DNA from 3 places in the Streptomyces sp. YIM 121038 genome. Region 3 is predicted to be linked to each of the others. Evidence: riboswitches for the same ligand, from Rfam matches in the RefSeq annotation. Region 3 holds a riboswitch; each other region holds the start of a gene.
The links. A riboswitch is a leader RNA that binds a small molecule or an ion and turns the genes downstream of it on or off. The one in region 3 is predicted to bind thiamine pyrophosphate.

Region 1 (3,248 bases), 2.0 Mb from region 3:
GCGATTCTCGCTCAGGGCCTGCGCGGGCGTGCCGGGCAGGGTCGGGTCGGGGGTGAAGAGCCACTCGAGCGCCTCTTCGTCGGAGAAACCGTCGTCCCGCAGGAGCGTCAGCGTTCCGGACAGGCCCTTGACGACTTTGTCGCCGTCGATGAAGGCCGCCGGAACCTGAAGCGTCCTGTTCTCACCGCGGCGCACGGCGATCAGCTGGCCCTCCTTGACCAGCTGCCGCACGCGCGTCACCTCGATGTCGAGCATCTCTGCGATGTCGGGGAGGTGGAGCCAGGCGGGGACGAGAGCATCGGTCTTTGCGTCAATCTCGGTCACGGATCAAGCGTGCCACCTCCGGCCGGGGGCCGGTAGCGGGGGGCCGGGGCTTCGCGCCCCGGGCCCGTGTGCTGGGGCGCTCCGGCGTGAGCCGCGTCGCCGCGCGCAGGCGCCTCAGGAGCGGATCGCCTTCTTCAGCGGGATCGCCGGGTCCGTGACCAACGTCGCGTCCATCGGGGTGGCCGCGTCGATCAGCTTCCTCGACTGGGCCAGGTCCCGGGGGCGGCCCACCGCGAGGACGGCCACCAGGGCGCCGTCGCGGAGCCAGCAGGCCGTCCAGGACGGGGTCGCGGGGTCGCCGCGCCAGATCAGCTCGTCGGCGGCCGCGTGATGGCCCGCGTACTGCACGAAGCGGCCGAACTGCTCGGACCAGAAGTACGGCACCGGGTCGTACGCCTCCGGGGCCTCGCCGACGATGGCGGCGGCCACCGTGCGCGGTCCCTGCACGGCGTTGTCCCAGTGGTGGACGAGGAGCCGTTCGCCGTAGCGGCCCGACGGGAAGGACGCGCAGTCGCCGACCGCGTACACGTCGGGCACGGAGGTGCGGAGCCGGTCGTCGCCCACGACCTCGTGGTGGGTGCCGAGCTCGATGCCGGAACCGGCGAGCCAGGCCGTCGCGGGCCGGGCGCCGATGCCGACGACGACGGCGCCCGCGGGCAGCCTGCTGCCGTCGTCGAGGAGGACCGAGCCCGGCTCGACGCGCGCCACGCGCGCGTGGGTACGCAGTTCGGCGCCCGCCTCGGCGTACCAGCCGGCCATCGGGGCCGCGACCTCGGCGGGCAGCGCGCCCGCGAGCGGCCGCCCGGAGGCCTCCACGACGGTCACGGCGCAGCCCGCGTCGCGCGCGGCCGTGGCGAACTCCGCGCCGATCCAGCCCGCCCCGACGACCACGACGTCGTGCTGCTCGGCGAGCACCGGCCGCAGCCGCTCCGCGTCGTCGAGCGTGCGCAGCAGATGGACCCCGGGCACGCCGTCCGAGCCGGGCAGGCGGATCGGTTCGGCACCGGTGGCGAGGACCAGGCTCTCGTACCCGACCGGGCCCGCCGCCGTGTCCAGCGCGTGGTCCGCGGGACGGACGCCGGTGACCTCCACGCCGAGCCGCAGCTCGATGCCGAGGGCCTCGAAGTCGATGTCGAAGGCCGAGCCCTCGGCCTTGCCGAGCAGCACCGCCTTGGACAACGGCGGCCTGTCGTACGGCTGGTGCGGCTCCGCGCCGATCAGGGTCACCGGGCCGGTGAACCCCCGTTCGCGCAGCGCCACGGCCGTCTGCACCCCGGCCATGCCCGCGCCCACGATGACGACCCGCTGTTCCGCCCGCTTCCGCTCTTCGCTCACCCGATCAACTGTAGGACGGCCCCCCGCGCCGGAACACGACGGGCTTACCGGCCCGGCGGGCGACGGGCTAGGCTGGCCGGTGCAGAGCACTCGCGGGAGCCCGGACGACCGGGCTGAGAGGGAGGCTGGGACGGCCTCCGACCGTACGAACCTGATCCGGGTCATGCCGGCGAAGGGAGGGGCTGGACGCCCATGCGTTCCCATCCGAAACCACCGAACGCGTCCGTTTCCCGTACGTCACCTTCTCGTACGTCACCACCGTCCGCCGGCCCGGCGGACGTCCTGGTCGTCGGCGGTGGCGTCATCGGTCTCGTCACGGCCTGGCGGGCCGCGCGGCGCGGCCTGTCCGTCACGGTCGTGGACCCCGAGCCCGGCGGCGGCGCCGCACAGGTCGCGGCGGGCATGCTGGCCGCCGTCACCGAACTGCACCACGGCGAGCAGACGCTGCTCGGTCTGAACCTGGCCTCCGCCCGGCGCTATCCGGACTTCGCCGCCGAGCTGACGGAGGCGTCCGGCGAGGACATCGGCTACCGAGCCTGCGGCACGCTGGCCGTCGCGCTCGACTCCGACGACCGCGCCCACCTGCGCGAACTGCACCTCCTCCAGCGGCAGTCGGGCCTGCACCCGGAGTGGCTGAGCGGCCGCGAGTGCCGTCGCCTCGAACCGATGCTCGCCCCCGGAGTGCGCGGCGGCCTCCGCGTCGACGGCGACCACCAGGTCGACCCGCGCCGGCTCACCACCGCCCTCCTGGTGGCGTGCGAGCGGGCCGGAGTGGCCTTCACGCGCGCGTGGGCGGAGCGGCTCGTCGTCGCGCGGGACCGCGCCACCGGCGTCGTCCTCGCCGACGGCACCACGCTCGGCGCCGGACAGACCGTCCTCGCCGCGGGCAGCCTCAGCGGCCGACTCGCCGGGGTCCCCGACCACGTCCTGCCGCCGGTGCGGCCCGTGAAGGGCCAGGTCCTGCGGCTCACCGTGCCCGAGCGGTACGCGCCGTTCCTGAGCCGCACCGTGCGCGCCGTCGTCCGCGGCAGCCACGTCTATCTCGTGCCACGGCTCAGCGGCGAGCTCGTCGTGGGCGCGACCAGCGAGGAACTCGGCTGGGACACCACGGTCACCGCGGGCGGCGTGTACGAGCTCCTGCGCGACGCCCACGAGCTGGTCCCCGGCATCACCGAGCTGCCGCTCACCGAGACCCGGGCCGGGCTGCGGCCGGGCTCGCCCGACAACGCCCCGCTGCTCGGGCCCACCGCCCTGCCCGGCCTGCACCTGGCCACCGGCCACTACCGCAACGGCGTGCTCCTGACCCCCGTCACCGGCGACGCCATGGCGCACCTCCTGACCACCGGCGAACTGCCCGACGAGGCCCGGCCGTTCACGCCGCTGCGCTTCGCCGCGGCCGCCCCCGCCACGCCCAAGGACCTTTCGGAGCTGCCCGTATGACCACGCCCTCCGCCGCCCTCGCCCTGTCGGTCAACGGCGAGGCACGCGACGCCGCCGCGGGCACCACGCTCGACGCCCTCGTCGCCGAGCTGACCACCGCGCCGTCCGGCGTCGCCGCGGCCCTCAACGAAACCGTCGTCCCGCGCGCG
Region 2 (3,248 bases), 1.9 Mb from region 3:
AACCACAGCACGTGCTGGATGTCGGACTGCCCGAGCACGTCCGCGATCCGCCCGAACTGCCAGGCGCCGTCCACCTTCAGGCCGCGCGCGACGATCGCGGCGACCGGATAGGCGAAGAAGACGGCGAAGAACACGACGGGCAGGGCCATGAGCCCGAGCCGCGCCGCGCCTCCCCGCGACGGCCGCCGACCCCTGCGGGCCGGGGCCTTCGCTACTTCAGTACGAGCGAGGTCCACGACTTGACCCACGGCTCACGGTTGTCGGCGATCTTCTTGGGGGCCATGGTCCCGGGCTCGGCGACCTCGACGCCGAACTCCTGGAACAGCTTCGGCACCCGCGCGCCCTCCCGCACGGGGTTCACGAACATCTGCAGCGGCATGTCGTCCTGGAACTCCTTGCCGGACAGGAAGTCGAGCAGGGCCTTGCCGCCCTTGGCGTTCTTGGCGTTGCTGAGCAGGCCCGCGTACTCGATCTGCCGGAAGCAGGTGCCGGTCGCGACGCCGGTCGGGGCCTGCTTCGGCTGCGGCTTGGCGTACAGGACCTCGACGGGCGGCGAGGAGGCGTACGACACGACGAGCGGCCGGTCGCCCTTGGCCTTGCGGCCGCCCGCCGAGCCGGAGAACTCCTGGTTGTAGGCCTGGTCCCAGCCGTCGACGACCTTGACGCCGTTGTCCTTGAGCTTCTTCCAGTAGCCCTGCCAGCCGTCGTCGCCGTACGCGGCCGCGGTGCCGAGCAGGAAGCCGAGGCCGGGCGAGGACGTGGAGGCGTTCTCGGTGACCAGGAGGTTCTTGTACGCGGGCTTCACCAGGTCGGCGAAGGTCTTCGGCGGCGCGAGCTTCTTGTCGGCGAAGTACTTCTTGTCGTAGTTCACACAGATGTCGCCGCTGTCGACGGGCGTCACGCGGCGCTCGCCCTTCGCGAGCCGGTACTCCGGCTTCACCAGGCCCGCGTCCTTGGCCTCGTACGGCTGGAAGAGACCGTTGTCGAGGGCGCGCGAGAGCAGGGTGTTGTCGACGCCGAAGAAGACGTCACCCTGGGGGTTGCCCTTGGTGAGGATCGCCTTGTTGACGGCCTGGCCCGCGTCGCCGTCCTTGAGGACGCGGACCTTGTACCCGGAACGCTTCTCGAAGTCCTTCAGGACGTCCTTGGAGACGTTGAAGGAGCCGTGGCTGACCAGGGTGACGTCCTTGGACCCCTGCGAGGAGCCGCCGGAGTCGCCGCCCGAGCCGCACGCGGAGACGGCGACGAGCCCGAGGCCCACCGCGACCGCGGTGAGCGTGGCCTTCTTGGTGGTGCTCACGTGAGTTCATTCCTCCTGGAGTGACCAGGAGAAGACGCGGCCCTGCCCGCGGACCGGACGGTTCGCGGGCAGGGCGCAACAGCTTGAGTGGTGACCGAACTTCCTACCCGGAATGACCCGGGCGAGGTTCAGAGGGTCTGCGGCCGGCCTGTGTCAGGTGCCGCACTCTCAGCGCTGTGGCGCTCCCCTGTCGGAATATGCAGATGTTCCGGCCAGCGTACCGCGCTAGCGTTCGGCTGCCGCGAGCTGTCCACAGGCGCCGTCGATCTCCTGACCTCGGGTGTCGCGGACGGTCACCGGCACGCCGTGGGCGGCGATGGCCTCGACGAAGGCCTTCTCGTCCTCGGGGCGCGAGGCCGTCCACTTCGATCCCGGCGTGGGGTTCAGCGGGATCAGGTTGACGTGCACCGGCTTGCCCTTGAGGAGGCGGCCGAGGCGGTCACCGCGCCAGGCGTGGTCGTTGATGTCGCGGATCAGTGCGTACTCGATGGAGAGCCGCCGCCCGGACTTCGCCGCGTACTCCCAGCCGGCGTCCAGGACCTCGCGGACCTTCCACCGGGTGTTCACCGGGACGAGGGTGTCGCGCAGCTCGTCGTCGGGCGCGTGCAGGGAGATCGCCAGGCGGCACTTGAAGCCCTCGTCGGCGAACCGGTGGATGGCCGGCACCAGGCCGACCGTCGAGACGGTGATGCCGCGCTGGGACAGGCCCACGCCGTCGGGCTCGGGGTCGGTGAGGCGGCGGATCGCGCCGACCACCCGGTTGTAGTTGGCCAGCGGCTCGCCCATGCCCATGAAGACGATGTTGCTCAGCCGCGCGGGGCCGCCCGGGATCTCGCCGTCGCGCAGGGCCCGCATGCCGTCCACGATCTGGTGCACGATCTCGGCCGTGGACAGGTTCCGGTCGAGGCCGGCCTGGCCCGTGGCACAGAACGGGCAGTTCATGCCGCAGCCCGCCTGGGAGCTGATGCACATCGTCACCCGGTCGGGGTACCGCATGAGGACGGACTCGACGAGCGTGCCGTCGAAGAGGCGCCACAGCGTCTTGCGCGTGGTGTCGTCGTCGCAGCTGATGTGCCGCACGACGCTCATCAGCTCGGGAAGCAGCGCCTCCTGGAGCTTGCCGCGGGCCCCGGCCGGGATGTCCGTCCACTGCTCGGGGTCGTGCGCGTACCGCGCGAAGTAGTGCTGCGAGAGCTGCTTGGCGCGGAACGGCTTCTCGCCGATGGCGGCGACGGCCTCCTTGCGCTCGGCGGGCGTGAGGTCGGCGAGATGCCGCGGCGGCTTCTTGGCTCCGCGCGGCGCGACAAACGTGAGTTCTCCGGGCTTGGGCATGATGGCTCTATTGTCCCAGAGATACGACAAGGAGCCCGCCGCCTGTGGACAACGGGCCCCTCACGCAAGAAACACCAGGTCAGCCGAGCTGCACCAACGAGGTTGCGCCACCCCGGGGACGAGGGGTCACCCCGACCCGACGAACACCACCAAGAGCAGCCACACCACCGGCGCCGTCGGCAGCAGGGAGTCGAGCCGGTCCATGATGCCGCCGTGGCCCGGCAGCAGCGTGCCCATGTCCTTGATGCCGAGGTCCCGCTTGATCATGGACTCGCCGAGGTCGCCGAGCGTCGCGCTCGCGGCCACCGCGAGGCCGATCAGGAGGCCCTGCCACCACGTGCCGTCGTCGATCATGAAGTGCATGCACAGCGCGCCCGCCGCCATGGCGAAGGCCACCGCGCCGAGCAGGCCCTCCCGGGTCTTTCCGGGGCTGATGCGCGGCGCCAGCTTGTGCTTGCCGAAGCGCCAGCCGACCGCGTACGCCCCGGTGTCGCTGACCACGGTCAGGATCAGGAAGGTGAGCACCCGCTGCGGGCCGTCGTCCGCGGTGAGCATCAGCGCCACGAAGGTGGCGAGGAACGGCACGTAGAAGGCCGCGAAGACGCCGGCGGTGACG
Region 3 (3,248 bases):
GGTGCTCCTTCGGCGTGACGTAGCAGAGCATCGCCGTGCCCCACCAGCCGATCATCGCGGCGCCGATGCCGGAGGTGATGTGGTCGTACGCGGGCGCGATGTCGGTGGTCAGCGGGCCGAGCGTGTAGAACGGCGCCTCCTCGCAGATCTCCTGCTGGAGGTCGATGTTCTCCTTGATCTTGTGCATCGGGACGTGGCCCGGGCCCTCGATCATCGTCTGCACGTCATGCGCCTTGGCGATCTTGTTCAGCTCGCCCAGGGTCTCCAGCTCGGCGAACTGCGCGCGGTCGTTGGCGTCCGCGATGGAGCCGGGCCGCAGGCCGTCCCCGAGCGAGTACGTGACGTCGTACGCCGCGAGGATCTCGCAGAGCTCCTCGAAGTGCTCGTAGAGGAAGCTCTCCTTGTGGTGCGCGAGGCACCAGGCCGCCATGATCGATCCGCCGCGCGAGACGATGCCCGTCTTGCGGTTCGCGGTGAGCGGGACGTACGGCAGGCGGACGCCCGCGTGCACCGTCATGTAGTCCACGCCCTGCTCGGCCTGCTCGATGACCGTGTCCTTGTAGATCTCCCAGGTCAGCTCCTCGGCCTTGCCGTCGACCTTCTCCAGGGCCTGGTAGAGCGGCACGGTGCCGATGGGCACGGGGGAGTTGCGCAGGACCCACTCGCGGGTCGTGTGGATGTTGCGGCCGGTGGACAGGTCCATGACCGTGTCGGCGCCCCACTGGGTCGCCCACGTCATCTTGTCGACCTCCTCCTCGATGGAGGAGGTGACCGCGGAGTTGCCGATGTTGGCGTTGACCTTGACCAGGAACTTCTTGCCGATGATCATCGGCTCGATCTCCGGGTGGTTCACGTTGGCCGGGAGCACCGCGCGGCCCGCCGCGATCTCGTCGCGGACGACCTCGGGCGCCATGCTCTCCCGGATGGCCACGTACTCCATCTCCGGCGTGATCTCCCCGCGGCGCGCGTACGCGAGCTGGGTCACCGCCTGCCCGGCGCGGGCGCGGCGCGGCTGGCGCGGGCGGCCGGGGAAGACCGCGTCGAGGTTGCGCAGGCCGCCGCGCGGCGAGGTGTGCTTGACGCCGTCGTCCTCGGGCCGGACCGGGCGGCCCGCGTACTCCTCCGTGTCGCCGCGGCCGATGATCCAGTTCTCCCGCAGGGGGGTGAGCCCCCGGCGTACGTCGGTGTCGATCTCCGGGTCCGTGTACGGACCCGATGTGTCGTACAGGGTCACGGCCTTGCCGTTGGTGAGGTGCACCTGGCGGACCGGCACGCGCAGATCGGGGCGCGAGCCCTCGATGTACGCCTTGTGCCAGCCGGTGGACTTCCCGACCTCCGAAGCGTCCTGCCCGCTGGGCGCGGTCTGACCGCTGGGCGCGGCCTGTCCGCTTTCGGGCTGCATGGAGGCAGGCGTGCGTGTGTCCGATGTGGTCATGAGACCTACTCCCTACGCCGGCATTACCCGGTAACAGGTTCGGCGGTCGACGCAGCGGCTTCCGTACGGTCCGATTCCCGTTCGTACGGAGGTCAGCGCCCTCTCAGCCCGGTGCTCCGAGCTCCCGCGTGTGCAAAGGTGCCTCCACGCTAGCGTCATATCGGGCGCGGTGAACAGAGGGCCCCCTCCGTTCTTGCGATGATCGGGCCGTGACCACCACAGAGCCCCCCACACCGCCGCCGCCCCCGCCCGGTCCGCACGGGCACGGGCACGGGCACGGACATGCGCACAGCCACGGCCCCGCCGCGCCCGTCTCCCGGCATCTGCGCAAGGTCATCGCCGCCGTGCTGATCCCCTTCGCCACGGCCGTCCTCGTCGGCCTCGTGATGCTCTGGCCCGGCGGCACCCCCGACCACGAGCGCACCGGCGTCGGCTTCGACCGGCAGACCCAGTCGGCCACCGTGGCGAAGATGGACACGCTCCCCTGCGAGGACGTGAACGCCTCCCAGACCCCGCCCAACGGCGACACCTCCACCCCCGAGGGCCGGTCCGCGCAGTCGCGCTCCGAGGGCACCTGCAAGAAGGCCACGATCAAGGTGACCAGCGGCCCGGACAAGGGCTACACCTTCACGGAGATCGTCCAGCCCGACTCCCCCCGGCAGCTGAAGCTGGGCCAGGGAGTGGTGGTCGCCTACGAGCCCAAGGCGCCCAAGGGCCTGCAGTATTCGATCGCCGACGTGAACCGCAAGGTCCCGATGGCCCTGCTCGCGGGCATCTTCGCGCTGGCCGTCGTCGTGGTGGGACGGCTGCGCGGCGTCATGGCCCTGGTCGCCCTCGCGGTGAGCTTCCTGATCCTGACCTTCTTCATCCTGCCCGCGATCCTCCAGGGCTCGAACCCCCTGGTCGTCGCGATCGTCGGGGCCAGCGCCATCATGCTGATCGCGCTCTATATGTGCCACGGCCTGACCGCGCGCACATCGGTGGCGGTGCTCGGCACCCTGATCTCCCTCCTCCTCATCGGCCTACTCGGCTCGCTCTTCATCGGCTGGGCCTCCCTGACCGGCAACACGGACGACAACACCGGCCTGATCCACGGCCTCTACCCGTCCATCGACATGAGCGGCCTGCTGCTCGCGGGCGTCATCATCGGCTCCCTCGGCGTGCTCGACGACGTCACCGTCACCCAGACCTCCGCGGTCTGGGAGCTGCACCAGGCCAACCCGACGATGGGCTGGCGCGGTCTGTACCGCGCGGGCATCCGCATCGGCCGCGACCACATCGCGTCGGTCGTGAACACCCTGGTCCTCGCCTACGCGGGCGCCGCTCTCCCCCTTCTGCTGCTCTTCTCCATCGCCCAGAGCAGCGTGGGCACCGTCGCCAACAGCGAGTTGGTCGCCGAGGAGGTCGTCCGCACCCTGATCGGCTCGATCGGCCTCGTCGCCTCCGTCCCCGTCACCACCGCGCTCGCCGCCCTGGTCGTCTCCGCCGACCGGCCGGGCGCAGCCGTCCCGGTCCCGGCCGTCCCGGGCGCGGCTCCGGGCGCGGCTCCGGGCGCCGCGGTGGGCTCCTCACATCCGGCGGGGCCTGGGGGGCCGGGCGGACCGGCGGGGCCCGGTGGGCCTGGTGGGCCTGGTGGGCCTGACGGCTCCGGTGGGCCCGGTGGGCCAGGTGTGCCTGGGGGAACGGCCGGGCCGGGGCCTGTGGGGCCTACGGGGCCCGCCAGTGTCGCCTCGCCCCGTACGGGCGCCTCTCCGGCCCGGCCACGCCTCACCCGTGGCGGCACGGGCCGCCGCCGAAAACCCTGAACTCCCCC

Region 1: it holds a riboswitch for thiamine pyrophosphate, as region 3 does, so the genes downstream of both, thiO (glycine oxidase ThiO) here and thiC (phosphomethylpyrimidine synthase ThiC) in region 3, are expected to answer to the same signal.
Region 2: it holds a riboswitch for thiamine pyrophosphate, as region 3 does, so the genes downstream of both, C9F11_RS29360 (thiamine ABC transporter substrate-binding protein) here and thiC (phosphomethylpyrimidine synthase ThiC) in region 3, are expected to answer to the same signal.

What each region holds. Positions count from the first base shown of each region.
Region 1 covers NZ_CP030771.1:2,854,805-2,858,052, forward strand. The annotation lists gene C9F11_RS11895 (Rv2175c family DNA-binding protein) at 1-324, opposite strand, end outside; gene C9F11_RS11900 (FAD-dependent oxidoreductase) at 439-1,605, opposite strand; TPP riboswitch at 1,742-1,854, shown strand; gene thiO (glycine oxidase ThiO) at 1,852-3,099, shown strand; gene thiS (sulfur carrier protein ThiS) at 3,096-3,248, shown strand, end outside.
Region 2 covers NZ_CP030771.1:6,787,224-6,790,471, reverse strand. The annotation lists gene C9F11_RS29365 (iron ABC transporter permease) at 1-236, opposite strand, end outside; gene C9F11_RS29360 (thiamine ABC transporter substrate-binding protein) at 212-1,300, opposite strand; TPP riboswitch at 1,383-1,499, opposite strand; gene rlmN (23S rRNA (adenine(2503)-C(2))-methyltransferase RlmN) at 1,526-2,632, opposite strand; gene C9F11_RS29350 (phosphatidate cytidylyltransferase) at 2,759-3,248, opposite strand, start outside.
Region 3 covers NZ_CP030771.1:4,872,251-4,875,498, forward strand. The annotation lists gene thiC (phosphomethylpyrimidine synthase ThiC) at 1-1,435, opposite strand, end outside; TPP riboswitch at 1,428-1,573, opposite strand; gene C9F11_RS20600 (YibE/F family protein) at 1,645-3,240, shown strand.